One region of the Mesorhizobium sp. M0292 genome, then DNA from elsewhere that is predicted to be linked to it. Evidence: riboswitches for the same ligand, from Rfam matches in the RefSeq annotation. Region 1 holds a riboswitch; the other holds the start of a gene.
What was found. A riboswitch is a leader RNA that binds a small molecule or an ion and turns the genes downstream of it on or off. The one in region 1 is predicted to bind S-adenosylmethionine.
Positions count from the first base shown of each region.

Region 1 (15,797 bases):
ATCCGCTGATCATCTTCGACCGCACCGCCACCATCGTCCACGCCAATGCCGCCGCCTATGCCGCCTTTGGCGGCATCGCGCCCGGCCTGTCGCTGTCGCTGAAATTCCGCGCCCCGGAAATGCAGGCATTGCTGGACGGCGTACTGTCAGGAGCCGTCGCCTCCGATGCCGTCGACTACACCGAGAAGCTGCCGGTGGAACGCGCCTACCGGGTCAGCGCGTCCTCGGTCGGCCACGCCACCGATCTCTATGTGCTGGTATTCAAGGACCAGAGTGAGACGCGCCGAATCGACCGCATGCGCGCTGACTTCATAGCCAATGCCAGCCACGAGTTGCGCACCCCGCTTGCTTCGATCTCGGGCTTCATCGAGACGTTGCGCGGCCCGGCCCGCAACGATCCGGCGGCGCGCGAGCAGTTCCTGCAGATCATGCAGAACCAGACCGGCCGCATGGCGCGCCTCATCGACGATCTCCTGTCGCTGTCGAGGCTTGAAATGAAGCCTTACCTGAGGCCGGGAACCGAGGTCGATCTGCGCCAGACCATCGACAGCGTCATCGATTCACTAGCCCCGCTCGCCAGCGAGAACGGCGTCGTCATCGAACGCGACTACGCCGAGGGGCCGCTCGACGTGCCCGGAGACCGCGACGAGCTGTTCCAGGTGTTCGAGAACCTCTTGGAAAACGCCTGCAAATACGGCCAGCCTGGCGGACGCGTCACGGTGTCGATCGCGCGGGGCGAGGCCGGCCCGGAACCGGGCATCGATGTAACCATCAGGGACTACGGCCCGGGCATCCCGGAAGAGCACATACCGCGCATTACCGAGCGCTTCTATCGCGTCGACGTGGAGAGCAGCCGCACGCAGAAAGGCACAGGTCTTGGCCTGTCCATCGTCAAGCATATTCTGACGCGCCACAACGCCCGGCTTTCGATCAAGTCGGAGGTTGGCAAGGGCGCGGCGTTCACGGTCCATTTGCCGGCAGGCTGAGGCGGTACTATCTGCTAACTGCCTGTTTCTTCTTTCTGTCATCCGGCTAGCGTATCAGCACAGGGGTCGAGGAAACGACTCAAAAGGCCAAAGATTTAAGGAAGGCATTTCGCCCATGCAGTCCGTACACATTGTCAGCGCCTATGACGAAGAGCTGAAATACCTGGCGAAGCGCATCGCTGCGATGGGCGGCCATGCCGAGCGCATGGTCGAGCAGGCGATCCAGGCGCTGGTCAATGCCGATCCCGGCCTCGCCCAGAAGGTCATTCGTGACGACATCGTGCTTGACGATGGCCAGCGCGAAATCGACGACAAAGCCATCGTCATCATCGCCAAGCGCCAGCCCATGGCGACGGATCTGCGCGAGATCGTCGGCGCCATCCGCATTTCGGCCGACCTCGAACGGGTCGGTGACCTCGCCAAGAATGTCGCCAAGCGTGTGGTCAGCGTCATTGACGGCCGCCAGCCGACCAGCCTGTTTCGCGGCCTCGAGACGCTTGCCGAACTCGCTTTGACCCAGCTCAAGGAAGTGCTCGACGTCTATGCCTCGCGCTCGGTCGAGAAAATAGGCTTCGTTCGCGACCGCGACGACCAGATCGACGCCATGTACACCTCGCTGTTTCGCGAGCTTTTGACCTACATGATGGAAGATCCGCGCAACATCACGCCGTGCACGCATCTGCTGTTTTGCGCCAAGAACATCGAGCGCATCGGCGACCACGCCACCAACATTGCCGAGACGATCTACTACATCGTCACCGGCGAGCAGTTGCCGGCCGAGCGTCCCAAGGGCGACAAGACCGACAAGGTTGCCCTGCCGGTGCTGCCGGTGAAGTGATCGCGCCCCTCGAACGCTTAATCATATTGCGCTAAACTGCCCGGATGTTAGCGTCTCGGTTCCTGGCCAAGGCCAGGCGCTCAGGAGGCTGCGATGGAATATGTCCGAGAGTTCAAGCCGGCGCCGGCATCGTCCGGCATCATCGCGTCGAGCGTCTACACCGCCGGCAAGCGCATCGCCGACATACCGATCGAGGAAGCCGGCGAATGGGCCAAGAAGTCGGGCCATGTCGTCTGGATCGGGCTGCTCGAACCCGACCGCGAGCTTCTGCTGCGCGTCAAGGCGCAATTTCATCTGCACGAACTGGCGATCGAAGACGCCGAACATCCGCACCAGCGGCCGAAGATCGAGCAATATGGCGATGCACTGTTCATCGTTGCCCGCACTGCACAGCTGATCGACGGACGCGTCACCTTCGGCGAGACGCATCTGTTCGTCGGCTCAGGCTATATCGTCAGCGTCAGGCATGGTCCCTCGACCTCATACGCCGCCGTGCGCCAGCACTGGGAAAGCTGTCCGCACTCACTGGCCAAGGGCGAGGATTTCGTCCTCTACGCCATCCTCGACTTCATCGTCGACAACTACATGCCGGTGCTAGAGCAGATCGAGGACGAGGTCGAGGCGATCGAGGACAGGGTGCTGCTGAAGCCGATGACCGGTCCCGACATCGAGCGGCTCTATATGCTGCGCCGCGATCTGTTGCGCCTGCGCAATGCGGCGCTGCCGCTGGTCGAGGTCTGCCGCCGGCTGACCAGCGCCGAACTGCCGCAGATCCATACCGCAATGCATCCGCTGTTTCGCGATGTCACCGACCATATCCGGACCGTGCAGGAAAAGATCGACAGCCTGCGCGAGGTTCTGGCGTTCGCTTTCGAAGCCAGCCTGCTGGTCGGCCAGAGCCAGGAAACCGCGAACACCAAGAAGCTGGCCTCATGGGCGGCGATCCTGGCGGTGCCGACGGCGCTCGCCGGCATTTACGGCATGAATTTCGACGACATGCCGGAACTGAAGATGCAATACGGCTATCCCGTCGTATTGGTCTCGATCGCGCTGATCTGCTCGTTTTTGTATTGGCGATTTCGGAAGAGTGGGTGGCTGTGATGGTAGGCAGTAGGCAGTAGGCAGTAGGCAGAATAAGGTAGCGCCTCACGAGCGCTACCCCATTCCCTACTGCCCAGTCCCCAATCCCTATTCCTAACTACCGGCTCCTGCGCCGCTCTGAAGCCGGCTGGAACGCCACCCTTGCGTGGTACTTGCAGTAAGGTCCGGTTTCAGCCGCCTCGTTGCCGCAGAAGTTGAAGTCTTCCGATAGCGGATCGCCATTCGGCCATTTGCAGGTGCGCTCGGTGAGATCGGTGAGCTGCAGATGCCGCGAGATCGGCACGACGACGTTTTCGACCGGGCGGATGTAGTGGCGCGCCACCGGCTCGGCGTCGAACTGCGCCTGCAGTGCGTTCGCCCCGATCGAAGTCGTGACATGGCGCTGCGTGGTTGCGGCGCGAGGCACCGATTTCTGGATCGAAGATCCCTGCGTTGTCTTCTTCTGACGCGCCGGCGTCGCGGTCGAGCGTCCGCGGCCCGACAGCTTCAGCCGGTGCACCTTGCCGATGACCGCGTTGCGGCTGACCCCGCCGAGTTGTGCGGCGATCTGGCTTGCGCTCAAGCCCTCCGACCACAGTTTCCTGAGAAGTTCGACCCGCTCGTCAGTCCAGTTCATGAGACCGCGCTCCTGCTATGTGTGCGGCAGCCGGAATCCGTTCCCGACCCGGCAATCTTTGCCGGGGCAGACACCACATATATTAGGTGATTAGGTCCGCCGCACGAAATCTAGTTATTTCCCGACTACAATTACCTCATGTGTTGACTCGGTGACAAGAGTCCCAGGTGCAACACGAATCGGTTTTTTAGGTTTTCCCCAACTTGCCCGGTCGCTTATGAGCCGGCGTCTCGTCGGGAGCTGGCCACGCGCCTCTGCACGACGTTTTCGTTGACTTCATGGCCGAAAAACACGATAAGCCGCAAAGGCCGCCGCTTTGGCGGCTTTTTTGATTTTTCCGGTACCGGAGACGCATATAATGAGCGGTTCGGCGCTTTACGAGACCTTTGCCCGCGCCCCTTTGGCCTTCGATCATGGCGAAGGCACCTGGCTGGTTACCGACAAGGGCGAGCGATATCTCGATTTCGCTGGCGGCATCGCGGTCAATTCGTTGGGCCACAGCCATCCGCATCTGGTCTCGGCGCTGACCGAACAGGCGGCCAAGCTCTGGCACGTCTCCAATCTCTACGAGATCCCGGGGCAGGCCCGGCTCGGCGAGCGGCTGGCTGACGCCACCTTCGCCGACAAGGTGTTCTTCACCAATTCCGGCGCCGAGGCGCTCGAATGCGCGATCAAGACGGCGCGGCGCTACCAGTTCGTCAAGGGCCATCCCGAGCGCTTCCGGGTCATTACCTTCGAAGGCGCCTTCCACGGCCGCACGCTGGCGACCATCGCCGCCGGCGGCCAGTACAAATATCTCGAAGGCTTCGGCCCCAAGGTCGAAGGCTTCGACCAGGTCGGCTTCGACGACATCGACGCCGCCGAGAAGGCGATCACACCAGAGACCGCCGCGATCCTGATCGAACCGGTACAGGGCGAGGGCGGCATCCGCCCGGTGCCGACGCAATCCTTGAAGCGGCTGCGGCAGCTCTGCGACCAGCATGGCCTGCTGCTGATCTTCGATGAGGTCCAGTGCGGTATCGGTCGCACCGGAAAGCTGTTCGCGCATGAATGGACCGGCGTGACGCCCGACATCATGGCGATTGCCAAGGGCATTGGCGGCGGCTTCCCGATGGGCGCGTGCCTCGCCACCGACGACGCTGTCGTCGGCATGACGGCAGGCGTGCATGGCACCACTTTCGGCGGCAATCCGCTGGCCATGGCGGTCGGCAACGCTGTGCTCGACGTCGTGCTGGAAGACGGCTTCCTCGAAGACGTCCAGCGCAAGGCATTGCTGATGAAGCAGGGCCTGGCGGCGGTCGCCGACGAATTTCCTGATGTCATCGAAGGCATCAGGGGCAGCGGCCTGATGCTTGGCCTGAAATGCGCCATGCCCAACACCAAGGTCAACATGGCGCTGCGCGACCAGCATCTGCTGGCGGTGCCGGCCGGCGACAACGTCATTCGTCTGCTGCCGCCGCTGACCGTCACCGACGCCGAGATCGGCGAAGCGCTCGATCGCATCCTCGCCGCTGCCAAGGGCCTGACCGACGCCATCGCCGCGGCCGCCGCGAAGTAATCCCGAGAACCATTCCCGATGAGCCTTCGCCATTTCACCGATCTTTCCGCCGTTTCCGAAGGCGATCTGCGCCTGATGCTGGACGATGCGGTGGTGCGCAAGGCGCGCCTCAAGGCCGGCGAACGGACCAAACCGCTCGAAGGCAAGGTGCTGGCCATGATCTTCGACAAGCCGTCGACGCGCACGCGCGTGTCCTTCGACGTCGGCATGCGACAGCTCGGCGGCGAGACCATCATGCTGACCGGCACCGAAATGCAGCTCGGCCGCTCCGAGACCATTGCCGACACCGCCAAGGTGCTGTCGCGCTATGTGGACGCCATCATGATCCGCACCACGTCGCATGAGCGGCTGCTCGAGCTGACCGAGAATGCCACGATTCCGGTCATCAACGGGCTGACCGACGACACCCATCCCTGTCAGCTGATGGCCGACATCATGACCTTCGAGGAGCATCGCGGTCCGGTTGCCGGCAAGACCATCGCCTGGACCGGCGACGGCAACAATGTGCTGCATTCGCTGCTCGAGGCCTCGGCGCGGTTCCGCTTCAACCTCAATGTCGCCGTGCCGGAAGGCAGCGAGCCGGCGCAAAAGCATATCGACTGGTCGAAGAGCAATGGCGGCAAGCTGCACTTCACCCGCTCGCCCGAGGAAGCCGTCGACCAGGCCGACTGCATCGTCACCGACTGCTGGGTGTCGATGGGCCAGGAACACCGCGCCCGCGGCCACAATGTCTTCTCGCCCTATCAGGTCAATGCGGCGCTGATGGCGAGGGCCAAGCCCGACGCCCTGTTCATGCACTGCCTGCCGGCGCATCGCGGTGAGGAAGTCACCGACGAGGTCATCGACGGTCCGCATTCGGTTGTCTTCGACGAAGCCGAGAACCGGCTCCACGCCCAGAAGGCGGTTTTGGCCTGGTGTCTGGGCGCTTGATCTCCAGGCGCTTGATCTCCAAGCGCTTGATCCGGGGCGGCGCGATGCCTATTTGCGCCCCATCACGCAAATCAAGCGCGTTTGGACGCATGCACCCCTCCGGGCCGCATGGCCGCGCCCTGGAGCTTTGTCATGTTGGAAACGCATCAAGTGAATGAACATCACCCCAAACTCGGCGAGTTCGGCTATGCCGGCGACGATCATGTCGTACCCTTCGAGGTCGGCCCGCTCGACGTGCGCGGCCGCACCGTGCAACTCGGGCCGATGCTCGACGCCATCCTCAACCGTCACGACTATCCCGAGCCGGTCGCCCGCCTGCTGGCGGAAGCCTGTGTGCTGACGGTGCTGCTCGGCACTTCGCTCAAATTCGAAGGCAAGTTCATCCTGCAGACCCGCACCGACGGGCCTGTCGACATGCTGGTCGCGGATTTCTCCACGCCCTCGGCATTGCGCGCCTATGCGCGCTTCGATGCCGACCGGCTGGAGGCCCTGGTGGCCGCAGGCCAGACCTCGCAGCAGACGCTGCTGGGCAGCGGCGTTTTGGCGCTGACCATCGACCAGGGCGCGCACACGCAGCGCTATCAGGGCATCGTCCAACTCGACGGCGAGACGCTGGAAGACGCCGCGCGCACCTATTTCCGCCAGTCGGAGCAGATCCCGACCGACCTCCGGCTGTCGGTGGCCAAGCTGCTGACGCCCGGCCCCGGCGGTGCGCGCGAGCAGTGGCGCGCCGGCGGTATCCTGGCGCAGTTCCTGCCGCAGTCACCCGAGCGCATGCGCGTGCCGGACATTTCGGGCGGCGACGGCGATCCGCGTGACGTGACGCAGGAGCCGGCCGACAATTCGTGGCGCGAGCTGGTGGCGCTGCTCGGCACCATCGAGCCGACCGAGCTGATCGACCCGACCATCGGCGCCGAGCGGCTGCTCTACAGGCTGTTCCACGAACATGGTGTGCGCGTCTTCGGCGGCGTGCCGGTCGCCGACCAATGTTCCTGCTCAAGGGACAAGATACGCGGCATCCTCGAGGGGTTTTCCGCGCAGGAGATCAAGGACAGCATCGAAGATGGCGGCATCCACGTCGCCTGCGAGTTCTGCTCGAAGCAGTACGACTTCGACCCGGCGGAGTTTGCAGCTCAGTAGCATCTCTTCCTTCTCCCCGTTCACGGGGAGAAGGTGCCCGAAGGGCGGATGAGGGGCAGCGCGAACTTTGGTGAATGGCCGCGCATAGCCTACGTCATGTGCGTGGAAGATAACCTCATGAGTCCGGCGGCGCCCCTCGTTGCACTGCCGGGCATTTCTCCCCGTATAGAGATGGGGAGAAAACCCCTAATTCACCGTCCGCCGCGTCCCCGGCAGATCCAGCGAAAACGCGGGAATAGCGACGTCGAACGTCTCGCCCTTTTTGTTGCGCATGGTGTAGTGGCCGACCATGAAGCCGGAGGGCGTCGAGAGCGGGCAGCCTGACGTGTATTGATAGCTGTCGCCGGGATTGAGCTCAGGCTGGTCGCCGACCACGCCGGCGCCGCGCACTTCCTCGATCCGGCCGCTGCCGTCGGTGATGTGCCAGTAACGCGACATAAGCTGCACGAAATCGTCCGACTGGTTGTCGATCGTCACCTGGTAGCCCCAGACATAACGGTTCTCCGCCGGGTCCGAGCGGTCCTCCAGGTAGAACGGTCTGACCTGCACTTCGATGTTGCGCGTGACGGCGCGATACATGGGCTGCTCCGGTTGCGCGGCAAGGAACATTTGTCGCGCTATGCGGTTTGATACGCGCACAACGGCATGTCCTGCCAGCCTCAAAGCGGAGGTGCCGACAAACAATGTCATTTAAGTGACACATGACAGTGTTGGTGTGCGCAAACCTTGCCGGCGACTCAAGGCCCATCTGTCGACTGACGAAGCAGCCGCGAGCGGCCTTTCCGGAGTGACCAGATCTCGATGGAACCAGCTCTCACAGCCGCTTTCGCTTCCTCCGCTTTGCTTCTTTCGAATCTCGCCAGCATCCTGCTTGCATCGTCGAAGCTGAAAGCGCGCCGTCTCATCCCTCCGCCGTCCAACGAGCAGCCACCGGTCTCGATCGTCGTGCCGTCGCGCGGCGTGGAGCCGTTCACACAAGAGACGCTGCAGCGAGCCTTCTCGCTCGACTGGCCGCGCTACGAACTGATCTTCTGCGTCGCTCACGCCGACGATCCCGTCGTCAAACTGATAAACAGGGCGATCGTCCTGTTTCCCAACGTGCCGGCCCGGCTGCTGATCGGCGACGACCGCGTCAGCAGCAACCCGAAGCTCAACAACTGCGTCAAGGGCTGGGAAGCGGCGCTCTATCATTGGGTTATTCTCGCGGATTCCAACGTGCTGATGCCTAGGGATTACGTCCAGCACATGATGGCGGCCTGGCGGACCAATACCGGGCTTATCTGCTCGACGCCGATCGGCTCTCGGCCGGATGGCTTCTGGGCCGAGGTCGAATGCGCGTTCCTCAACACGCTGCAGGCGCGCTGGCAATATGCCGGCGAGGCGCTCGGTCTCGGCTTTGCCCAAGGCAAGAGCATGCTGTGGAACAAGCCGATGCTCGATACCAGTGGCGGTATCCGCGCGCTGGCCGCCGAGATCGCCGAGGATGCTGCTGCAACCAAGCTGGTCAACGGACTGGGCCTGCGCGTCAATCTCGTTGCCTCGCCTTTCGAGCAACCACTGGGGCAGCGCCGACTTGCCGACATCTGGTCGCGCCAGGCGCGCTGGGCGCGGTTGCGCCGCGTCACTTTCCCGCTGTTTTTCGCACCCGAGATCCTGACCGGCGTCGCCGTGCCGTTGGCGTTGGCGCTGGTGGCGGCCGCAAGTGCCGGCATCAGCCTGCCGGCCACGGTGTTGGCCGTGCTGACGGCGGCCTACATTCCCGAATGCGCGCTGGCCGCGGCCAAGGGCTGGCACCTGTCGCTGCGCATGGTCCCGGCGATGATGGTGCGCGACATGATGCTTCCCGCCATCTGGGCGCGCGGCTGGCTGAGCGGCGCCGTCGACTGGCGCGGCAACATCATGACCATCGGCACCAAGACGGCCGAACTGGAAGAGGTTTCGTCGGGAGCGTGACGCCTCGCGGCCTATCCGGCTGCCTTCAGCGCCTGCGCAACGTCCTCCAGCAGATCGTCCGTATCCTCAAGACCGACCGACAGCCTGAGCGTTCCCGGCCCGATGCCAAGCTCGGCGCGAGCTTCGTCGCTGAGGTTCTTGTGCGTGGTGGTCGCCGGATGGGTGATCAGGCTCTTGGCGTCGCCGAGATTGTTGGAGATCAGCACGATGTCGAGCGCGTTCTGCAAGGCGAAGGCCGCCTGCTTGCCGCCCTTGACGTCGAGGCAGATCAGCGTCGATCCGCCTGTCATCTGCTTCTTGACGATGTCGGCCTGCGGGTGGTCGGCGCGGCCGGGATAGATGACGCGGGCGATTTCCGGCCGTCCTGCCAGGAAATCCGCGATCTTGGCCGCGCTTTCAGTCTGCTGGCGCACCCGAACCGGCAGCGTCTCCAGGCCCTTGAGCAGCGTCCAGGCGTTGAACGGCGACAGGCTCGGGCCGGTGTGGCGGAAATAGTCGTGCAAATTCTCGTCGATCCATTTCTTGTCGGACAGGATGATGCCGCCGAGACAGCGTCCCTGGCCGTCAATGTGCTTGGTCGCGGAGTAGACGACGATATGGGCGCCGAGCTGCAAGGGCTTCTGCTGCAAGGGCGTGGCGAAGACATTGTCGACGATCAGCCTGGCGCCGATCGAGGTGGCGAGCGCCGCCACCGCTGCAATGTCGACCACTTCCAGCGTCGGATTGGTCGGGCTTTCCAGGAAGAACAGTTTCGTGTTCGGCCGCACCGCCTTTTCCCAGTTGGCGATGTCGGTGCCGTCGACCAGCGTTGCCTCGATGCCGTATTTCGGCGCCAGCGTCTCCACCACCCAGCGGCAGGAGCCGAACAGCGCGCGCGCCGCAACGATATGGTCGCCGGCCTTGGCGCTGCACAGGAGCGCTGCCGTCACCGCCGCCATGCCGGACGCCGTGGCGCGCGCATCTTCGGCACCCTCCAGCGCGCACATGCGCTTTTCGAACATGTCGACGGTAGGGTTGGCATAGCGCGAATAGATGAAGCCCGGCTCCTCGCCCTTGAAACGGGCCTCGGCAGCCTGCGCCGTCTCGTAGACATAGCCTTGGGTGAGGTACATCGCTTCGGACGTCTCGCCGAACTGGGAACGCAGCGTTCCCCCGTGCACGAGTGCGGTCTGAGGTTTCCAGTTACGCTTCTTGGTGCTCATCGCTTTTGTTCCAGACACAAAAAAACCGGCCGCGAAAGTCGCAACCGGTCCATATGGCCTTGCGGCCCGACGGTCCTTTAGCGACTTGTTTAACGTGGCTGCAAGCCGACCGGCCAAATCACCACGGGATAACGACCCTTTAGACCTCACCTGCGCTTGCGTCAATTGCCGGCTTCATTAAGAGGTTTGTACCAGGCAGGTTCCGCAATAATATCCAGCGGTTTTGCGGCAAGAACCTGCCACAAAGAGACCGACCTTGGAGCGGAGCCAGCCTTTTGCGGCAGACAGGCATTCTTCCCGATCAGGACATTTCCGCGCTGTTTCAGTCCGGCGCGCTGAAGTCGCCGCGCGCGCTCGATGTCGACCAGGTGCAGCCGGCGAGCCTCGATCTCAGGCTCGGCGACAAGGCTTTTCGCGTGCGCGCCTCCTTCCTGCCGGGTCCCGATCATCTGGTGGCCGACAAGCTTCACCGGCTGAAATTGCATGAGTTCAGTCTCGCCGAGGGCGCGGTGCTGGAAACCGGCTGCGTCTACATCGTGCCGCTGCTCGAAAGCCTGGCGCTGCCCGCAAACGTGTCGGCCTCGGCCAACCCGAAGAGCTCGACCGGCCGGCTCGACATCTTCACCCGGGTGATGACCGATCGCGGCCATGAGTTCGACAAGATCGCCCCCGGCTATCACGGGCCGCTTTATCTCGAAGTCAGTCCGCGCACCTTCCCGATCGTCGTACGCGCCGGATCGAGGCTGTCGCAGATCCGCTTTCGCACCGGCAACGCGCTGTTGTCGGAGGCAGAACTGAACGAATTGCACCGCGCCGAGATGCTGGTGGCGACCGAGCCGCCCAACATTTCCGGCGGCGGCATTGCGCTGTCGATCGATCTTGACGGCGACCAGAACGGCCTGGTCGGCTATCGCGGCAAGCATCACACCGGCTTGGTCGATGTCGACAAGCGCGCCGCCCAGGATGCCGTCGATTTCTGGGAGCCGCTCTATAAGAGCGGCGCCGGCGAACTGGTGCTCGACCCGGACGAGTTCTACATCCTGGTCAGCCGCGAAGCCGTGCACGTGCCGCCGCTCTACGCCGCCGAGATGACGCCCTTCGATCCGCTGGTTGGCGAATTCCGTGTTCACTATGCCGGCTTCTTCGATCCGGGCTTCGGCCATTCGGCCTCAGGCGGCACCGGCAGCCGGGCGGTGCTCGAAGTGCGCAGCCACGAAGTGCCGTTCATCCTCGACCACGGCCAGATCGTCGGCCGGCTGGTCTACGAACACATGCTGAAGCGGCCGCAGGCGCTTTACGGCACCGATCTCGGCTCGAATTACCAGGCGCAAGGCCTCAAGCTCTCCAAGCATTTCCGCCCCGCCGGCTGAACCTTCGATCACCGTCAGGCAAAATACTTGCCTGCGCTGCCTCACCATGCTTGGCTGCCTTTCGGTGGCCGGCAAGAGAACGGCGCGCAAGGGGAACCGAAATGCAGATTTCAAGATGGATCATATCGGCAGCGAGCGCTGCCATGCTGGTGATATCGGCCGGCTCGCTGGCTGAGGCGCAGGAGAAATTGAAGATCGGCACCGAGGGCGCCTATCCGCCCTTCAACACCATCACCGCGGACGGCAAGATCGAGGGCTTCGACATCGACATTGCCAATGCGCTGTGTGCGCAGATGAAGGTCGAGTGCGAGATCGTCACCCAGGACTGGGACGGCATCATCCCGGCGCTGCAGGCGAAAAAGTTCGACGCCATCATCGCCTCGATGAGCATCACCGAGGAGCGCAAGAAACAGGTCGCCTTCACCAACAAATACTACACGACGCCGCTGGCGCTGGTGGCGCCGAAGGACAGCGACCTCACTTCCACCGAACCGGCAGCCCTTGCCGGCAAGACGGTGGGCGCGCAGGCCTCGACCACTCAGGCCGACTATGCGCAGGACGCCTATGGCAAGGCCGGCGCCGAGGCGAAACTCTACCCCACCCAGGAAGAGGCGATCACCGACTTGCAGAACGGCCGTCTCGACGCCGTCATCTCCGACAAATTCGTGCTGATGGACTGGCTGAAGAAGGCGAGCGACGGCTGCTGCAAGCTTGTCGGTGACGTCAAGGGCACCGAGACGCAAGCCGGCATCGCTGTCCGCCTGGAGGACACGGCACTTCGCGACAAGCTCAACGCGGCGATAGACGCCATCGTCGCCGACGGCACCTACAAGAAGATCCAGGCCAAGTATTTCGACTTCGATATTTATTGACGGTGGGCGCTGCCAATCTCCCCCCTCAAGGAGGGAGATTACGCTCTCAAAGCGCCTTCACCGCCACCTTAACCGGCTGCTCAATCTCCAGCGGGTTGCGCAGCGGCAGGCCGAAATCCCCGGCCTCGATCTCGAACACGTCGCCGGCCTGAGTCTTGATGCCGTCGGCAAAGGACAGCGTCGCCGTGCCGAACATGTGCACATGCACGTCGCCCGGCTGGCGGAAGGCCGAATATTTGAAGTGATGATGTTCGAGATTGGCGATTGTGTGCGACATGTTCGCTTCGCCCGACAGGAACGGCTTTTCCCACAGCAAATTGCTGTCGCGATAGATTCGCGATGAGCCCCTGACGTCGGCCGGCAGGTCGCCGATCAGGATTTCCGGCCCGAACGAGGCGTTGCGCAGTTTGGAATGTGCCAGGAACAGATAGTTCACCCGCTCGGTAACATGATCGGAAAACTCGTTCGACAGCGTGAAGCCGACGCGGAACGGCGCGCCGTCGTCGCCGATGACATAGATGCCGGCGATTTCCGGCTCCTCGCCGGCGTCCTGCGCAAAGGCCGGCGACATCAGTGCGGCGCCCGGCGCCACCGCCATGGTGCCGTTGCCCTTGTAGAACCATTCCGGCTGCACGCCGGTCTGGCCCTTGGCCGGCTTGCCGCCTTCGAGCCCCATGCGGAACATCTTCATGGAATCGGTAAGCTGCTCCTCGCCGCCATCGCTGAGCTTCTTGTGCATGGAATCGCGCGTCGCCGCCGAGCCGAGATGGGTCAGGCCGGTGCCGGTCAGATGCAGATGCGCAGGATCGGGATGGTTGATCGGCGACACCAGCCGGCCCTTCTTGTAGACGGCGTCGAGGTCTATCGCTTCACCGAACCCCTTGCGCTCGATCAGCGCGGCGAGGCCCGTTCCGGTGCGCGCGGCTTCCATGGCCAGCGAATAGACGCTGCGGGCGCCGTTGATGATCCTGGTCTTGCCGCCGCCATTGCGGGCGACGACGCGGATGGTCTCGGCGTCGTCGAGGATCTGGGAGATTAGCATGATGAAATCCTCTCTCATGTGCCTTGGCCGGGTTGCCCCTTGGCAAACCTTGACCTGCGCGGCTCGGACCTCGCCGCGCCACGGGTTGAACTCTTCGTCCGGATTGCGCTCGCGAGCTCCATCCCTCGGGGGACTTCTTATGCCGACAACTTGCCGGCTGCGCCGCGACCGTATGCCTCCTGCTTGCCTCGCTGAAGCTTGTCAGGCCTTGTTCTTGTTGTAGACGTCGAAGATCACGGCGCCGAGCAGCACCAGGCCTTTGACCACCTGCTGCCAGTCGACATTGACGCCCATGATCGACATGCCGTTGTTCATCACGCCCATGATGAAGCCGCCGACGACCGCCCCGATAACCTGGCCGACGCCGCCCATCGCCGAGGCGCCGCCGATGAACACTGCGGCGATGACATCGAGCTCCGAGCCGAGACCCGCCGCCGGCACCGCCTGGCCGAGACGAGCCGCGATGATCAGGCCGCCAAGCGCCGACAGCACGCCCATATTGATGAACACCATCAGCGTCAGCCGCTCGGTGTTGATGCCCGACAGCTGCGCCGCCTTGGGATTGCCGCCCATGGCGTAGATGCGCCTCCCGATGGTCATGCGATTGGTGACGAAGACGAACAGCGTGATCAGCACGCCCATGACCAGCAGCACCACGGGCAGGCCGCGGTAGCTGGCAAACTCATAGACCAGGAACAGCGCCAGCGCGCTGGCGACCAGCGTCTTGACGACGAACAGGGTGAAGGGCTCGGCCTCATAACCATGGCGTTCTCGTTTGCGCCGGGTGCGGACCCCGAAATAGGCATAGGCGAGCACGGCGATCAGCCCCAGCACGACCGTCGTCATGTGCAGGGTCACGCCGCTGCCCATGATGGTCTTGCCGGCTGCGTTCACGACCGGCGGGACGAGCGTCAGTGGGCCGATCACATCCGGGATGAAGCCGGAGCTGAGCATCTTGAAGTCGTCGGGAAGCGGACCCACCGACGAGCCGCCGCCAAGCAACGCCTGGCAAATGCCGCGGAAGATCAGCATGCCGGCCAGCGTGACAATGAAGCTCGGTATCCGGTGATAGGCGATCCAATACCCTTGCGCGGCGCCGATCAGGCCACCCGCGACCAGGCAGACGATCGAAACCACCAGCGGATTGCTCAGCGGTCCGAGTTGCCAGATGACCATCATGTTTGCCGCCAGCGCGCCAATGAAACCGGCGACCGATCCGACGCTGAGGTCGATATAGCCCGATACGATCACCAGCAGCATTCCCAGCGCCATCACGATGATGAAGGAGTTCTGCTGCACCAGATTGCTGAGGTTGACCGGCTTGAACAACGTCCCCGACGTGGTGAACTGGAAGAACAGCATGATGACGATCAGCGCTATGATCAGCCCGTATTCGCGCAAATTCGTCGCCAGCGCCGAGACGGCGATGCGCGGGCGCTGTTCGTCGGCGACGTTGCCCTGCGGGGCGGGGGCGCTTTCGGTGCTCATGCTGCTTTTCCTTCTCCCCGGACGATGGCGCGCATTATCTTTTCCTGGCTTGCTTCCGCCGCCGGCATTTCGCCCACCATGCGCCCTTCGTTCATGACGTAGATGCGGTCGGTAATCCCCAGCAATTCCGGCATTTCCGAGGAGATGACCACGATCGCCTTACCCTCCGAGGCAAGGCGCGCGATGATCGTGTAGATTTCATATTTGGCGCCGACATCGATGCCGCGTGTCGGCTCGTCGAGGATCAGCACGTCAGGGTCGGCAAACAACCATTTCGACAGCACCACCTTCTGCTGGTTGCCGCCGGAAAGATTGCCGGTCATCTGATAGACGCTTGACGCACGGATATTGGTCTTCTTGCGATAGTCGTTGGCGACCGCAAGCTCGCGCATGTCGTCGATCACGCTGTGGCGCGACACGCCGTCGAGATTGGCCAGCGTAATGTTATGCTTGATATGGTCGATAAGGTTGAGGCCGTAGGTTTTGCGGTCCTCGGTGACATAGGCGATGCCGTGTTGGACCGCCTTGCTTACCGAGGAGACATCGACCGGCTTGCCCTTGAGCAGCACTTCGCCGGTGATGCGGCGGCCATAGGAGCGGCCGAACAGGCTCATGGCGAATTCGGTGCGGCCGGCGCCCATCAGCCCGGCGATGCCGACCACCTCGCCCTTGCGCACATTGATGTCGATGCCCTTGATCAC
Region 1 covers NZ_JAMYSB010000009.1:61,444-77,240, reverse strand. The annotation lists gene NKI96_RS16110 (ATP-binding protein) at 1-986, shown strand, start outside; gene phoU (phosphate signaling complex protein PhoU) at 1,102-1,824, shown strand; gene NKI96_RS16100 (magnesium and cobalt transport protein CorA) at 1,918-2,925, shown strand; gene NKI96_RS16095 (GcrA family cell cycle regulator) at 3,023-3,541, opposite strand; gene NKI96_RS16090 (aspartate aminotransferase family protein) at 3,900-5,099, shown strand; gene argF (ornithine carbamoyltransferase) at 5,118-6,029, shown strand; gene NKI96_RS16080 (Hsp33 family molecular chaperone) at 6,138-7,169, shown strand; gene apaG (Co2+/Mg2+ efflux facilitator ApaG/CorD) at 7,356-7,748, opposite strand; gene NKI96_RS16070 (ceramide glucosyltransferase) at 7,971-9,122, shown strand; gene NKI96_RS16065 (O-succinylhomoserine sulfhydrylase) at 9,134-10,324, opposite strand; SAM riboswitch at 10,382-10,459, opposite strand; gene NKI96_RS16060 (2'-deoxycytidine 5'-triphosphate deaminase) at 10,600-11,694, shown strand; gene NKI96_RS16055 (ABC transporter substrate-binding protein) at 11,796-12,566, shown strand; gene araD1 (AraD1 family protein) at 12,613-13,608, opposite strand; gene mmsB (multiple monosaccharide ABC transporter permease) at 13,810-15,096, opposite strand; gene mmsA (multiple monosaccharide ABC transporter ATP-binding protein) at 15,093-15,797, opposite strand, start outside.

Region 2 (15,797 bases), on a different contig from region 1:
GCATTGGCGCCGCGCCATTTCGAGCCAACATAGATCAGCCGTGGATCGCGGATTTCGGCAAGTGCGGCTGCCGTACCGTCGGTCGAGCCGTCATCGACGACAATGTGTTCGAACCGGGGAAAATTCTGCGCCAGCACGCTCTCCACGGCGCGCACCACCTTGCTGCGGCGATTGTGCGTCGGTGTGATCACCGAGATCAGCGGAGCGAGGTCGGTTGCCTTGGACATGTTGCTTCGATTGTGCCCCGAAATGCCTGGAGGCCGGAGGTTTTGATGGTCGCCGTCCAAGCCTTACCCCGGGATGGCATTCGCTTCGACGCTACAAAAAACCAGCGGCAATGTCATCACAAACTGTTGAGCCAGGACGCCGGTAAGCCGGCCGATTACCCCAGACGTAATCGACCGATGGCCATCATGTCTGCAGATTGCGCCAACGAAGCCGGTCGTCGGGCTTCGATCTCACAGGGAGTTCAGCCATGGCCGCCTACGCCGTCGCCCATATGCGTCAAGTCACAATGGGCCCGCAGATTGTCGAGTATCTGCAGAGGATCGACGCCACATTGGAGCCTTTCGGCGGCCGCTTCCTTGTCCACGGCGGCGACATGGAGGTGGTCGAAAACGAATGGCCCGGGCATCTGATCGTCATCGAGTTTCCGGACAGGGCGCATGCGTGGGGCTGGTACGATTCATCAGCCTATCGCGAGATTCTGGCCTTGCGCACCCACAACTCCCACGCCGATGTGATCATCGCCGATGGCGTTCAGCACCCGCACAAGGCGACGGACGTGCTGGAATAGGGGCAAACTACCGCTTCAGCAAGAACACCGCTTGCTGGCCGAAGAAATTCCAGAACCACCATGGCATCGACAGGCCGATCTTCTGGCCGTTGCCGTCGAGCGCGGTGGCTTTCTCGACCGAAGCGCCGAGTTCCTCGACCAGATTGACGAAGTCGCGGATGGTGCAGAAATGGATGTTGGGCGTGTCGTACCAGGAATAGGGCAGGTCCGCGGTCACCGGCATCCGGCCATTGACGAACAGCGACAGCCGCACCCGCCAGTGGCCGAAATTGGGGAAGGAGACGATGGCGCGGTTGCCGATTCGCAGCAGCTCGTCGAGCACCAGCTTCGGGTTGCGGGTCGCCTGCAGCGTCTGAGACAGGACGACGAAGTCAAAACCCTTGTCCGGATAGAATTCGAGGTCGGTATCGGCATCGCCCTGGATGACCGAGAGACCGCGCGCCACGCATTCATTGACGCCGCGCTGTGACAGCTCCAGCCCGCGGCCGTCGACCTGCTTGGTCTCCTGCAGGAGTTCGAGCAGCAGGCCGTCGCCGGAGCCGACATCGAGCACCCGCGACTGCGGCGGTATCAGGTTGGCCACGACTTCGAGGTCGACGCGCTGGCTGCCATTGACGCTCATGAGGCGAGCCCCCTTGCGCGGGCCGCCGAGCCGATGAAGCCCTTGATGGCGGCAAACAGTTCGGGTTCATCGAGCAGGAAGGCATCATGGCCGCGGTCGGTGTCGATCTCGACGAAGGAGACGGAGGCGCCGGCGGCGTTGAGCGCATGCACGATCGAGCGGCTCTCCTCGGTCGGGAACAGCCAGTCCGAGGTGAAGGACACCAGGCAGAAGCGGGTCTTGGTCCCGGCAAAGGCATCTGCCAACCGGCCGCCATGGTCGGCGGCGAGGTCGAAATAATCCATCGAACGGGTCATGTAGAGGTAGGAGTTGGCGTCGAAGCGGTCGACGAATGTCATGCCCTGGTGGCGCAGATAGCTTTCGATCTGGAAATCTGCGTCGAAACCGAAGGTCAGCGCTTCGCGGTCCTGCAGATTGCGGCCGAATTTCCGATGCAGGGCGGCTTCCGACAGATAGGTGATGTGGGCGGCCATGCGCGCCACGGCGAGCCCCTTTTCCGGGCGCTTGCCGTGCTCGAAATATTTGCCGCCATGCCAGTCCGGATCAGCCATGACAGCCTGGCGGCCGACCTCGTGGAAGGCGATGTTCTGCGAGGAATGGCGTGCGCCTGTGGCGATCGGCAGGGCCGAGAAGACGCGCTCGGAATAGCATGACGCCCATTCCAGCACCTGCATGCCGCCCATCGAGCCGCCGAGCACGCAAAACAGCTTTTCGATGCCGAAATGGTCGACCAGCATCAGTTGCGCCCGGACCATGTCGCGGATGGTGATGATTGGCAGGTCGAGGCCGTAGGGCTTGCCGGTGGCGGGATTGGTCGAGGCCGGACCGGTGGAGCCGAGGCAGCCGCCGATGACGTTGGAGCAAATGACGAAGAAGCGGTTGGTGTCGATGATCTTGCCGGGACCGATCAGCACTTCCCACCAGCCGGGCTTGCCGGTCACCGGATTGGTGCTGGCGACATGCTGGTCGCCGGTCAGCGCGTGGCAGACCAGGATGGCGTTGGTGCGGGCATCGTTGAGGGCGCCATATGTCTGGTAGGCGATCTGGAACGGCGACAAAAGCGTGCCGGCGTCAAGCTTCAGCGGCTTGTCAGGGCCAAAACGCAACACAGGGCTCGACGGGTTGTCGGCCTCGTTGTTGGTTTTTGTAGCGCGGAGCGCGGCCATGTGACTCTCCTTGCCCGCCGTCAGGCAATAAAAAACCGGCAATGCGATCGCAAAGCCGGTTACGTCACGCAAACGGCCCTTTAGCGAGTTGTTTAACGTGGCTGCAAGCCGACCGGCCAAATCACCACGGAACTGTTGCGTTCTTCTAGAACTCGTGCGGCCCGGCGTCAACGGCCAGCTATTGCCCGCCTCTCGACATTCGCGGCTACGGCTTGTATTTCCGCTGCGGCCTCCGGACGGAGGCATTCTCGATGGATTTGCGACATGGACAAGACAGCGGACAAGGCACGACCGACGCCCCGCGCGGGCATTATGGACATCGACGCCTATGTGCCGGGCAAGAGCACAGCACCGGCCGGCGTCGCCAAGGTCCATAAACTATCGTCGAACGAGAACCCGCTCGGCCCGTCGCCGAAGGCGATCGAGGCCGCGCGTGAAGTGGCTGCCAAGCTCGATGTCTATCCCGACGGCACCGCCCGCCGGCTGCGCGAGGCGATCGCCGAGGTGCATGGCCTCAACCCGGCAAACATCATCTGCTCCAACGGTTCCGACGAGATACTTGGCCTGCTGGCGCAGACCTATCTTGCGCCAGGCGATGAGGCGATTTTTACCGAACATGCCTTCATGGTCTACAAGATCTACATTCAGTCGGCGGGGGCCAAGCCGGTTGCTGTGAAGGAAACCGAGGAACGCGCCGACGTCGACGCGATCCTGGCCGCGGTGACGCCGCGGACCAAAATCATCTTCCTCGCCAATCCCAACAATCCGACCGGAACCTATCTGCCGTTCCAGGAGGTCCGCCGCCTGCATTCCGCGCTCCCGGGCAACGTGCTTCTGGTGCTGGACGCGGCCTATGCCGAATATGTCAGGCGCAATGACTATGAGGCCGGCATCGAGCTGGCGGGCAGCGCACAGAATGTGGTCATGACCCGCACCTTCTCCAAGCTCGGCCTTGGCGGCGCGCGCATCGGCTGGATGTATGGCCCACTGCACATCGTCGATGCCATCAACCGCATCCGCGGCCCTTTCAACGTTAACGCAACAGCGATCGAGGCCGGCATTGCCGCCATCCGCGACCGCGCCCATGTCGAGCGCAGTTCGTTGCACAACGAGACCTGGCTTACCTGGCTGAATGAAGAACTGACGAAGCTTGGGCTGCGCGTGACGCCCAGCGTCGGCAATTTCGTCCTCATCCACTTTCCCGACGACAAGAGGCATTCGGCTGAGGCGGCGGACGATTACCTCACCCAGCGCGGCTATATATTGCGGCGCGTTACCGGCTATGGCTTCCCCAATGCGCTGCGCATGAGCGTCGGCACCGAAGAAGCAAATCGCGGCGTCATCGATGCCCTCACGACATTCCTGAAAAGCTGAAACAATGACAGCACCGATGTTTGAAAAGATCGCGCTGGTCGGCATCGGCCTGATCGGCTCGTCGCTGGCCCGCATCATCCGCCGCGAGGGCCTGGCCCGCCATGTCGCCATCGCGACGCGCAGCCCGGCCACGCTGGCGCGGGCGAAGGAGCTCGGTCTTGGCGAGAGCTACACCACCGACGCCAGGGAAGCGGTCCTCGACGCCGACCTGATCATCGTCTCGGTGCCAGTGGGGTCGTCGGGCGAGGTGGCGCAAGAGATCGCAGCGGCGCTGAAAAAAGGCGCCATCCTCACCGATGTCGGTTCGACCAAGGCCTCCGTCATTGCGCAAATGCAGCCCTATGTGCCGGACGGCGTGCACTTCATTCCGGGACACCCGCTGGCGGGTACGGAGAAATCGGGCCCGGATGCGGGTTTCGCCGAGCTGTTCGAACACCGCTGGTGCATCTTCACGCCGCTGCCGGGAACCGATCCGGCCGCGCTGGAAAAGCTGTCGGAATTCTGGCGGCGCTGCGGCTCCAACATCGACACGATGGACCCGCAGCATCATGACATGACGCTGGCCATCGTTTCGCATCTTCCGCACATCATTGCCTACAACATCGTCGGCACGGCCGACGATCTGGAATCGGTGACCAAGTCGGAAGTGATCAAATATTCGGCTTCCGGTTTCCGCGACTTCACCCGTCTGGCCGCCTCCGACCCGACCATGTGGCGCGACGTGTGCCTGCACAACAAGGATGCCATCCTGGAAATGCTGGCGCGCTTTTCGGAGGACCTCGCCTCGCTGCAGCGGGCGATCCGCTGGGGCGACGGCGACAAGCTGTTCGACCTGTTCACCCGCACCCGGGCCGTTCGCCGTTCGATCATCGAGGCCGGCCAGGATATCGACGTGCCGGATTTCGGCCGGCAGGCGGTCGAGCACCCGGTGAAAAGTTAAATCTGTTTCAGACGGGCCAGGTCGCCGCGACCATGGCCATTGTCTCGGCCCGGTCCGGCGCGCCCAGCCGGCCGCCGAAGCGCTGGCATTTGAGCGCGGCCGCCGCGCTGGCAAAGCGCAAGGCCTGCTCGATAGGCATGGCTTCGGCAAGCCCGACGGCAAAGGCACCGTGAAACACGTCGCCGGCGGCAAGCGTGTCGACCGCCTTGATCTTCGGCGCCGCGATGTGGCGCACGCATCCGGCGGACCGGTCATGCCACCAGCTTCCCGAGGCGCCGCCGGTAACCGCGACAAAGGCGTCTGTGCGGCTGGCGAGGTCGGCGCAGGCGGTTTCGGGATTCAGCGCGTGGCCGCAGACAATGCGTGCAGCCGTCTCCGAAGCGACGATGTGCGACGCCAGCGGCAACAGATGCTCCAGCACCTCCAGCGGCGCCGTGTCGGCGTCGAGGATTGCCGGGCAACCGGCGTCGCGCGCGGCGGTCAAGGCAAGAGCGGCGGCGCCCGGCCAGCGCACATCGACCAGCACGGCATCGAAGCCGGAAAGATCGGCGACAGGCACCGCCTCGGGGTCGGCCTGCGCCTTTGGGTCGTAGAAGGGCACGATGATGCGCTCGCCATGAGCGTCGACCAGGATCGCGGCCAGCGCCGAGCGGGCGCCTTCGACGCGGCGGACAAAGCCGCAATCGACGCCCTCGGCCTCGATGCCGGCCAGCAATTGGTCGCCGACGGCATCGTCACCTGCACTTGCCCACAGGAACACCTCGGCGCCGAGACGGCGGGCGGCGCAGGCAGCACTTGTCGCCATGCCCGAGGCGATCTGGATGCCGTCCGAGGCGATGAACTTGCCCTGATGCGTGGGCAGGGTTTCGACGCGCAGGATGGTATCCAGCGTCAGCGCGCCAACGCTCAGCAGTTTCACCGGTCGGTTCATGCGTCGGCTTGCTCGAGCATGATCTCTCCCCAAAAGCCGTTCCCGCTCTTTGCGATCATGCTCTATCTCTTTGTTTTAACGGAATTCCGGACGGAAAACCGCTCACACTTTTCTTGGAATTGCTCTAATCGAGCGGCTTGATCTTGCCCAGCGGAATGAAGCCGAGCGAGACCTTGCCCTTCACCACCTTGAGCGGCATCGACGGTTCGTTGCCGAGCAGCGCCAGACCGGCAAAGCCTTGCTCGATCTGGCTCTTCTGCTCGGGGATTGCGGTGGCGAGGATTGCCGCCACGGCTTTGGGATCCTGCAGCTTGATCGTCAGGTCGGCATTGACCAGGCCGTTGGCGTCGACCGACACCGGGCCGGAGACGGTGATGCGCGCGGTTCCCGACGACAGATCGAGCTTGTGGATGTCGGCCGCCTGGCCGCGCAGGCTCCTGGCCTGCGTCTTCATCAGCGCGACGCCGTTCTTCAGCGTCGCGTCGCCGCTGCCGTCGAGCGGCGGCAGCACGCGCCCGCCGATCGCGTCGGCGTCGATCTCAAGATCGGTGAAGCTGCCGACGTAGCCGATGTCCTGGCCGTCGGGCCGCAACTCGCCCGCCGCGGTTCCGGCGCTGAACAGTGAAACCGGATCAGTGTCGTCGGCCGGATCCGTCTGGCCGGACAAGCTCTCCGCCTGCAGCGAAATGCTCCGGGGCAGGGGCCAGAAGAGCTTGGCATTGGCCTGCAGATTGTCCCAGTCGATCCATAGCGGCGCCATCCCCGGCACCGAGGTGCGCAGCGGCCCACGCAACTCGGCGGCAGGCGACAAAGGCCGGATGAGCTCTGCAACGAAGTTGAAGCTGCCTGCCGAGGCGGCAACGTTCCTGGCGTCGTCCTCGTAAGCCAGATTGTCACAGGAGATGGCAAAACTCAGGGGGTAGCCGCTGACGGTGAGGTTGGCGCAGCCGGCCTCGATGCCTTTGTCCTTGAGCGAGGCCACCGCCTTGTCGGCTTCGCTGCTGACGCGACCGGCGACATAGAACCAGACTGCGCTGTAGACGCCGAACAGCATAACGAGCAAGGCAGCGAGCCACATCAGCCGGCGGCGAAACTTCGACGGACGCTCGTCACTTGACGTCATGCTGCGGCTTTCATTAACGCGGGCGTGTTGCGGGTGGACTGTGGCTTACGCAAAAGCAAAAAGAACAGAAGAGCACCGATTCCGATGCGGCGGCGTCACTCTCGTACAATCAGGCTTGGCGATATGGGCGATTTTTGGGTTTTTGGCTACGGCTCGCTGATCTGGCGACCGGGATTCGCCCATGTCGAGACACGGCGCGCGCGGCTTTACGGCTACCGCCGGTCGCTCTGCGTCTATTCCTTCGTGCATCGCGGCACGCGCCAGCGGCCGGGCCTGGTGCTAGGCCTCGACCGTGGCGGCTCCTGCATCGGGCTGGCCTTTCGCGTGCCCGGCGAGCTGCGCGATGAGGTGCTGACCTATCTGCGCGAGCGCGAATTGGTGACCAGCGTCTACCTCGAGCGTGTGCTCGATATCAGCCTCGACGGGAATGGGGCGGCCGCGGGAGAGAGAGTGAAAGCGGTTGCCTATATCGTCGACCGCCAGCATGAGCAGTATGCCGGCGGGCTCGACCCCGCGCATGCGGCAGGTGTTATCCGTGGCGCCGTCGGCCAGTCCGGAAACAACGAGGACTATGTGCTCAACACGCTGCAGCATCTCGCGGCGCTGGGTATCAGCGACCACTGGCTGGAAGAGGTGGCGAAGCGGATCGCCTCGTGAGCCAGTGGACCACGGCGAGCCTGCAGGCGAAGCGCTCGCGCCTTTGTGAAGCGCTGGCCCGCTGGAAAATTGGCTGAGGCCTTTGACCTCGGCGCGGCGAGACCTAGCTTAGCTGCGGCCCGAAGCATTCGGGTCGCCCGCCGCCAGCCCACGGAGCCCCGTCTTGCAAAAACGCCGTCTCGGTCAAACCGACCTTTCCATCGCGCCGCTGGTCCTGGGCGGCAATGTCTTCGGCTGGACCGCGGACGAGAAGACCTCCTTCGACCTGCTCGACCGGTTCGGCGGCGCCGGCCTCAACGCTATCGATACGGCCGATGCCTATTCGCGCTGGGTGCCCGGCCACGCGGGCGGCGAGTCCGAGACCATCATCGGCAAATGGATGAAAAGCCGCGGCAACCGTGACAAGATCATCGTCATCACCAAAGTCGGCTCGGATATGGGACAAGGCAAGAAGGATCTGTCCGCTGCCCATATCGAAAGGGCAGTCGAGGCGTCGCTCAAGCGACTGCAGACCGATGTCATCGACCTCTATTTGTCGCACTGGCCGGACCCGACCACGCCTTATGAAGAGACGCTCGGCGCCTACCAGAAGCTGCTCGCTGCCGGCAAGGTCCGCCATATCGGCGCCTCGAATCTCGACGCCGGCCAGCTGCGCGCCGCGCTCGATGTTGCCAGCCTGCGCGGGCTGCCGCGCTACAGCGTGCTGCAGCCGGAATACAATCTCTACGATCGCTCATCCTTCGACGGGCCGCTGCATGATGTGTGCGTGGCCGAGGATATCGGCGTCATCACCTATTTCAGTCTCGCCAAGGGGTTTTTGAGCGGCAAATACCGTAGCGAGGCCGATCTCGGCAAAAGTGAACGCGGCGGCGGCGTGAAGGCTTATCTCAATGCGCGCGGCATGCGCATTCTGGCCGCACTCGACACTGTGGCGGCGCGCCATTCGGCCAAGCAGGCGGAAGTAGCACTCGCATGGGTGATGGCGCAGCCCGGCATCACTGCGCCGATCGCCAGCGCCACGACGCTGGACCAGGTCGACAGCCTGGTGCGCGCCGCATCGCTGAAGCTCAGCGCGGAGGATCTCGTGGCGCTGGACAAGGCCAGCGCCTAGCCGCGCAGGTTCGGCACGATCGTTCAAGACGACGGCTGTCCGCCTTGCCACACTGTTCTCCATTATTGTGGAGAAGAGGCAGCATGGCCGCAGACATTCTTTCGCAGGCGCAGCCCTGGCAGCAATTGCTGGCGCTGGTGCTGGCGGCAACCGTCGTCATGGGCAGTCCTGGCCCGGCGACGATCAGCGTCACGGCGATAGGGGCCGCCTTCGGCCTGCGCAATTCGCTTCACTACACATCGGGGATCATTTTAGGCACGGTCGCGGTGCTGCTGGTCGTGGCCACCGGCATCAAGGCTATCCTCACCTCGATGCCGGGCGTAGCGCCGGTGCTGGCGGTCGCTTCAGCCGCCTATATTCTCTACCTCGCCTACAGAATAGCGACAGCGCCGCCGCTGGCCGCGCGTGACAGCAGCGCGGTTCTGCCGACCTTCCTCGGCGGCTTCCTGCTCGCCGTTGCCAACCCGAAAGCCTATCTGGCGATTGCTGCGGTCCTTGCTGGCTCCGCGACCGCAGCTCTCGGCATCCCGGCCAGGCTGGCGGTTCTCACCCTGATGATCGTAGCCATCCATGTGCTGTGGCTGCTGGCCGGCGCGGCCTTCGCCCGCACCCTGCGCCAGCCGCTGACGTCGCGGATCATCAATCTGGCCTTCGCGGCGACGCTGGTGCTGACCACGGCGCTGGCGGCGTGGCCTTGAGCCGGCCCGCAGAAGAGATCAAGCTTTGGTCTTTTTTGTTTTGGCGCGATTCAGGACGGAAAAAACCGCTCACACTTTTCCTGGAATTGCTTTGGCGGCCGCGGCGAGTTCGGCCAGCCGCTTGACCGCCGTCGGCGGCATTTGCGGCGGGTTAGGAGCCTGCGATGCCTCGATCAGCAGCTGGTCGCAGGCGGCTTCCGTATCGCCGATCAGCCGGTCCATGAATTCGTCCTTGCCGAGCCCGGGCGGGATCGGCGGCAGGAAGCGGGCCTTGATGGTGCCGGGAAAGCGCAAAAATTTGCGGCGAGGCCAATAGAGGCCGGCGACATGGGCGACCGGTACCACCGGGACGCCAAGCTGCGTATAGAGCTCGACAATGCCGTATTTGTAAGCCGGCTCGTCGCCTGGCGCTCGGCGCGTGCCTTCGGGGTAGATAATCAGCTGGCGCGGATTGCGCCCCATCTCCTGCTTTGTCGATGCAACGACCTGCTTCAACGCCTTGGAGCGGCTGCCGCGGTGAACCGGGATCATCCGCATCTTCAGGATGTACCAGCCGAAGAAGGGGATCCAGGTCAGCTCGCGCTTCAGGATATAAAGCGGATCGTGGAGGAAGGGAAAGAAAGCGATCGCGTCCCAAAACGACTGGTGTTTCGGCGCCAGGATGAAAGAGCCCTCCGGCAGGTTCTCGACGCCGGTGATGTCGCTCCTGGTGCCGGCGATCTTGTCGTAGAGCCACAGGCTGGTGCGCGACCAGAATTTCGGCACGAACCAGGCGCGATGGCGTGGCGAGAGGAAGTAGTAAGGGGTCCAGAGGACCATCTGGACGATCAGATTGACATAGAAGACGAAGTTGAACGCCAGCGAGCGGATATAGAGCATGCGGGGAAGGGCCCGTTGAGGAGGTGTGCGTTGGTTACACCAAGCGCGGGCAAAAAGGAAACGCCGCAATGGCCTGACATAGGCCGGCTCGCCACTGACTCAAGCCAGTCTCAACTCACCACGTCGCCTGCAACAGCCGCTGCTTCAGCCGCGGAGCGGCGAAATCGAGGAACGCCCTTAGTTTCACCGCCAGCAGGCCTTGGCCGGCATGGACGAGGCTCACCGGCCACGGCTGCGGCTCGAAGGGTCGCAAGACCGGGACGAGCACGCCGGAACGTACTGCGTCCGCGATCTGGTAGGAGAGCACCCGCGTCATCCCGGCGCCTGCAATCGCGGCATCGATTGCAGCTTCCGCCGTGTTGACGCGCAGCCGTGAGTGGATCGGCACGATCAGTTCGCCCTTGTCGCCGGCAAAGCTCCAGCTGGCGAGCGCTGCAGGCCCTTCGAAACTGATGCATTCATGCGCGGCCAGATCGTCCGGCGTCCGCGGCATGCCATGCGCGGCGATATAGGCGGGGCTGGCGCACACGACGCGACGGATCGCGCCGACGCGGATGGCAATGAGGCTCGAAGGCGCAAGCTCGCCGATGCGGATGGCAAGGTCGAGATGTTCCTCCGCCAGTTGGGTTATCCGGTCAGCCAGCGTCAGGCGAATGTTGACTTGAGGATAAGCCGCCAGGAATTCGGTGACGACAGGCAGCACGTGCAGGCGACCAAAGACGACCGGCGCGGTGATGAACAGGTCGCCGGTCGGCGTGCTGTATTCGCCGGCAGCGGTGCGTTCGGCTTCGCCGACCTCGCCGAGGATGCGGCGGCAGGCGGCGAGATAGGCCTGGCCGGCATCGGTCAGCGTGAGCTGCCGGGTCGAACGGTTCAGCAGGCGCGCCTGAAGGTGCTTTTCGAGGTCGGAAACCTTGCGGCTGACCGTTGCCAGTGGAATGCCGAAATGGCGGCCGGCAGCGGAAAGGCTGCCCGCTTCCACCGCGGCGACGAACAGCGACATGGCTTCGAGACGATCCATACTTTCTTCCGGAAATTGGAAGGATAGCTTGCAACTATGCCATCTACATCCAAAACATGGAAGGATCTACCTCTTCGCGTACAATGGCCGTGTTTCGGCCTCGCGGAGGCTTCCATGAATGCTCACACTTTCACCAGCGATGTCGCCTTCACGCCGACGGTCAAGGCGATCCAGACCCGCAAAGGTTCGCGCAAGGGCTATGCCAGCGCCGAGGAGCGCGGCGGATGGCGCGCCCATATGACGCCCGACCTCGCCGACTTCATCGCGGCGCAGACCAGCGTCTTCCTGTCGACGGCAAATGGCGAGGGTCAGCCCTACATCCAGCATCGCGGCGGGCCAGCCGGCTTCCTCAAGGTGCTGGACGAGAAGACCATCGGCTTTGCCGATTTCTCCGGGAACAGGCAGTTCATCACGCAGGGGAATCTCGCCGACAACAACCAGGCATTCCTGTTCCTGATCGACTATGCGCATCGCCAGCGCGTCAAGATCTGGGGCACGGCGCGCGTCGTCGAGGACGATGCCGAGCTTCTGGCAAGGCTGATGCCGCAGGACTACAAGGCGCGCCCCGAGCAGGTCATCTTGTTCACCGTCTCGGCCTGGGATGCCAATTGCCCGCAACACATTCCGCAGCGATTCGAGGCCGCCGATGTCGCGGCCGCACTCGCCGAACGCGACAAGCGGATTGAAAGCCTCGAACAGGAGATTGCGCGGCTGCGTGGCGCGGAAGACGGCACGGCCAAGGGGTAATCGAGCGCCGTCAGAGTCGTCTGTCTGGACGCAATTCCCAAGGGAAAGCGTACGTGCTTTTCCCGGGGAAACCGCTACACACTTTTCCTGGAATTGCTTTAGTCCTTGGCGGTCGAAACCTCGGCCAGTGCGACGCTGTCGGCAGTCTGGCGGACCGGGACGACGCCGCGCGCAAGCGCCAGCAGGTATTTGCTGTATTCGGTCAGAAGCACGCGTAGCGCTTCCGGCTTGGTCAGCCAGTCGCCATTGTCCAGATTGGTGTTGACCACCGGATAGGGTTCAAGCCTGGCGCCATGCAGCAGGCGGCCCATCTCGAGCAGGCTGCGCGGCATGTGGTAATTGTTGGTGACGAGGATGACGCTGCCATAGGCGTGGCTCTCCACCCATTTAGCGCTTTCCTCGGCATTGCCGATCGTGTCGAGCGCGGCGCGGTCGATGTCGACACAGCAGGAAAACAGCGCCTTGTCGCCGCCGGTAGCAGCCTGCAATTGGCGGCGGCTGGCAGAGGGATGCACGCCTGAGATCAGCAGCCGCTCGCCCTTGCCGGAGGCAAGCAGATCGAGTGCTGCGTCGAGGCGGGCCTGACCGCCGGTCAAGACGATGATCGCATCGGCCTTGGCTGGGTTGGTCGGGGTCGTCATGTGGCTGACCTTGCTGGCGAACCAGCCGAAGCCACCGGCAAACAGGGCCACCAGCAGCAGTAGACAGAGGGAGGCGAGACGCAGGGCGGTGCGCAAACGGCCCAGCCCGGTACGCACACGCAAACGCACCACTGGCATCTGTCCAGCCGTTCCGGTCGACTCCCGCGCGTTCATCATCCTATGGTTAATCCTGAAATGCCTTTTTGGTAAGGAAAAAAGCGCACATTGCGTTACGTCGGTTTTCGATCCGTGATCGTCCCTTCCATTCCTGTCCTTGCCCCCGAACTGTTTTCGCTTCTGCCCTCACGGTTCACCCCGCATCCGGCTGGCGGACATCGATGTCGCTGAGATAGGCGACGACGGTGGCGTGCGAGGTCGCCGCCGTCAGTCCGCCGATCACCAGCACCATCAGGCCGACGCCGAGATAGCCTGCCGATCCGATGGCGAAATTGCCGAACAAAGCGGTGGCCTGGTCGGCCTGCGGCGTTGCCATGTTGCGCGACGACCACCAGGAAAAGACGATGAAAACCAGGATCGCGGCTGCGCCGCCGGCGGCCGCGCCCTTCATGCCGGTGACCAGGAAATGCCAGCGGAATTCGCGCGCGATGAAGCGCGCCTCGGCGCCGACGAAATGCAGCACTTCGATGATATGGCCGTTACCCGCCATAGCGCCGCGCGTCGCAAACACTACGGTCAGCACCGTCGCCGACAGCATCAGGACCAGCACGGCGATGCCGATGGTGACCGTGGTGCGGGCCATGGCGACCAGCCGGTCGACCCATGTACGGTGATCGTCGAGCGAAGCACTCGGCAGCTTGGGCGTGAGCGCCGCACGGATGGCGCTAAAGTCGGGCGGACTGGTCTCGTCGATGGTGACGATGATCAGGCGCGGCACCGGCAATTCGTCGATATTCAGGCCCGAGCCCAGCCATGGCTCCAACAGACGCGCGGTGGCGTCGCGATCGATGATCCGGGTTTCCTTCACGCCGGGGAATTCGCCGACGATCTGCGAGGCCTGGGCAAGGGCTGCCTCCATGTCGAGGCCGTCGACCGGTTTGATCTGAATCGTCGCCTCGCGCGAGATCTGGTTTTCCCAGACCGAGGCAGTGTCGCGCACCAGCGTGACGGCGCCGAAAGTCAGGCAGGACAGGAAGGTCATGATGGCGATGACCAGCACCAAGGCGCGGCCGGCAATATTCTGCGCCGGCACGATCGGCGCCATGCGGCGGTGGACGCGCTGCGTCGTCGTCGCGGGCTCGGCGGCGTCTTCATGCAGCTGTTCGGCCGATAGCTCAGTCATAAATATCCAGCCTTCCGCCGGCCAGGATCATGCGGCGCGCGTCGACCTGCTCCATCAGGCCGAGATCGTGAGTGGCGATCACCACCGCGGTGCCGAGCCGGTTGAGCTCAATGAACAGCCTGAGCAACCGGCGCGCCAGCGGCGGGTCGACATTGCCGGTCGGCTCGTCGGCAAGCAGGATTTCGGGCTGTTCGATCAAGGCCCGGGCGATTGCCGCGCGCTGCTTTTCGCCGCCCGAAAGGACCGGCGGCAGCACATGCATGCGCTCGCCCAGGCCAACCCATTTCAAAAGTTCGGTGACGTCGGTGCGGTAGCTCGCTTCCTCGCGGCCGCGCACGCGCAGCGGCAGAGCGACATTCTCATAGGTGGTCATGTGGTCGAGCAGGCGGAAATCCTGGAACACCACGCCGATGCGGCGCCTGAGATGCGGCAGTTCAGCGCGCGAGATGCGCGAGCGGTCCTTGCCGAAGATGGTGATCAGCCCGCGTGTCGGCTTCAGCGACATGAACAGAAGGCGCAGCAGCGTCGTCTTGCCGGCGCCGGAGGGCCCGCTCAGGAACTGGAAGGAGCTCTCCGGAATGTGCAGGGAGATGTCGCGGAGGATTTCCGGACCCATGCCATAGCGGAGGCCGACATTTTCGAAGCGGATCACGTGCGACGACCTGAGGTGTGTGGCGGCGGCGTGCCAGCCCTTTCTGTCCAACGACCATCGGCCGCCATGGTTAACCGTCGGTTAATTTTCGCTGTTTTTGAGTGCGTCACAAGGGTTCCGGTGGGGAAGCGTTAACCATTTCCATTTACGCAAAAGAAACGAAGAGGCAACAGCGGGGCCATGATGGCTGAGCAACGAACCGCGCGCCCGGTTTCCGGCGAAATCATGACCGGGACAAGTGTCGCACCGGAATCGCGGCCTGTGGCGACCGACATCGTCGATGCGGATTATGAGGTGCTGCCGCAGCTGATCCCACTGATAGAAGCCATGCCGACGCCGGCGCGCGACATCGCGACGCCGTCGATGGAAGGCATGGAGATGCTGCGCAAATCAGATGCGTCAGCCGGGCGGCCGGCATCGCGTGGCGGGCCGATCTTCTGGATTGCCGGCATCGGTGCGGCGCTTGCCGCCTTCTGGGTCTCGGGTGGCCACGCGCTGGTGCGCCAGACGCCGTTCTGGTCAGTCGAACAGCCGGAGGGCGCCGTACTCAGCATTGCCGGCGTCACGTCGCGTGTCGACGCCTCAGGACCCGCCCCGGTGCTGTTCGTGGATGGCGAGGCCGTCAATGACGGTTTGAAGGCGGGACAATTGCCGCCGCTGGAGATACGTGTCACCGGCAATGACAGCCGCATCACCCGTTATACTCTGGGGACATCCAACCGTTCTCTGGCGCCCGGCGAAAGATTCGGCTTTTCCAGCCGCCTCGATGTGCCTAGAAACGGCGTCAAGGCCGTGGCGGTCACCTTCGCCGGCTAGTCGGTTCTCTGGAAAGGTTGTTGATGCCAGTTGTGCGCGGCAAGGACATCGAGGTCCTGTTTTCGGCGTCCGCGATCGCGCGGCGCAATCTCGAACTCGCCAAGGAGATCGCCGAGCACGACTATCACGACCTGCTGGTGATTTCGGTGCTGAAGGGCTCGTTCATCTTCGCCGCCGATCTGATCCGCGCCATGCACGATGTCGGGCTGTCGCCGGAGGTCGAGTTCATCTTCATTTCCAGCTATGGCGCCGGCACCACCAGCGGCGAGGTGAGGGTGCTGCGCGACATCGACAATGAGGTCGCCGGCCGCGACGTGCTGCTG
Region 2 covers NZ_JAMYSB010000023.1:2,206-18,002, forward strand. The annotation lists gene NKI96_RS26170 (glycosyltransferase family 2 protein) at 1-227, opposite strand, end outside; gene NKI96_RS26175 (DUF1330 domain-containing protein) at 476-796, shown strand; gene metW (methionine biosynthesis protein MetW) at 804-1,418, opposite strand; gene metX (homoserine O-acetyltransferase MetX) at 1,415-2,584, opposite strand; SAM riboswitch at 2,645-2,722, opposite strand; gene hisC (histidinol-phosphate transaminase) at 2,849-3,958, shown strand; gene NKI96_RS26195 (prephenate/arogenate dehydrogenase family protein) at 3,963-4,898, shown strand; gene NKI96_RS26200 (sugar kinase) at 4,906-5,829, opposite strand; gene NKI96_RS26205 (DUF2125 domain-containing protein) at 5,954-6,952, opposite strand; gene NKI96_RS26210 (gamma-glutamylcyclotransferase) at 7,076-7,609, shown strand; gene NKI96_RS26215 (aldo/keto reductase) at 7,773-8,720, shown strand; gene NKI96_RS26220 (LysE family translocator) at 8,804-9,418, shown strand; gene NKI96_RS26225 (lysophospholipid acyltransferase family protein) at 9,488-10,297, opposite strand; gene NKI96_RS26230 (LysR family transcriptional regulator) at 10,413-11,318, opposite strand; gene NKI96_RS26235 (pyridoxamine 5'-phosphate oxidase family protein) at 11,433-12,065, shown strand; gene NKI96_RS26240 (YdcF family protein) at 12,164-12,883, opposite strand; gene NKI96_RS26245 (cell division protein FtsX) at 13,017-14,006, opposite strand; gene ftsE (cell division ATP-binding protein FtsE) at 13,999-14,658, opposite strand; gene NKI96_RS26255 (hypothetical protein) at 14,839-15,474, shown strand; gene hpt (hypoxanthine phosphoribosyltransferase) at 15,498-15,797, shown strand, end outside.
Region 2: it holds a riboswitch for S-adenosylmethionine, as region 1 does, so the genes downstream of both, metX (homoserine O-acetyltransferase MetX) here and NKI96_RS16065 (O-succinylhomoserine sulfhydrylase) in region 1, are expected to answer to the same signal.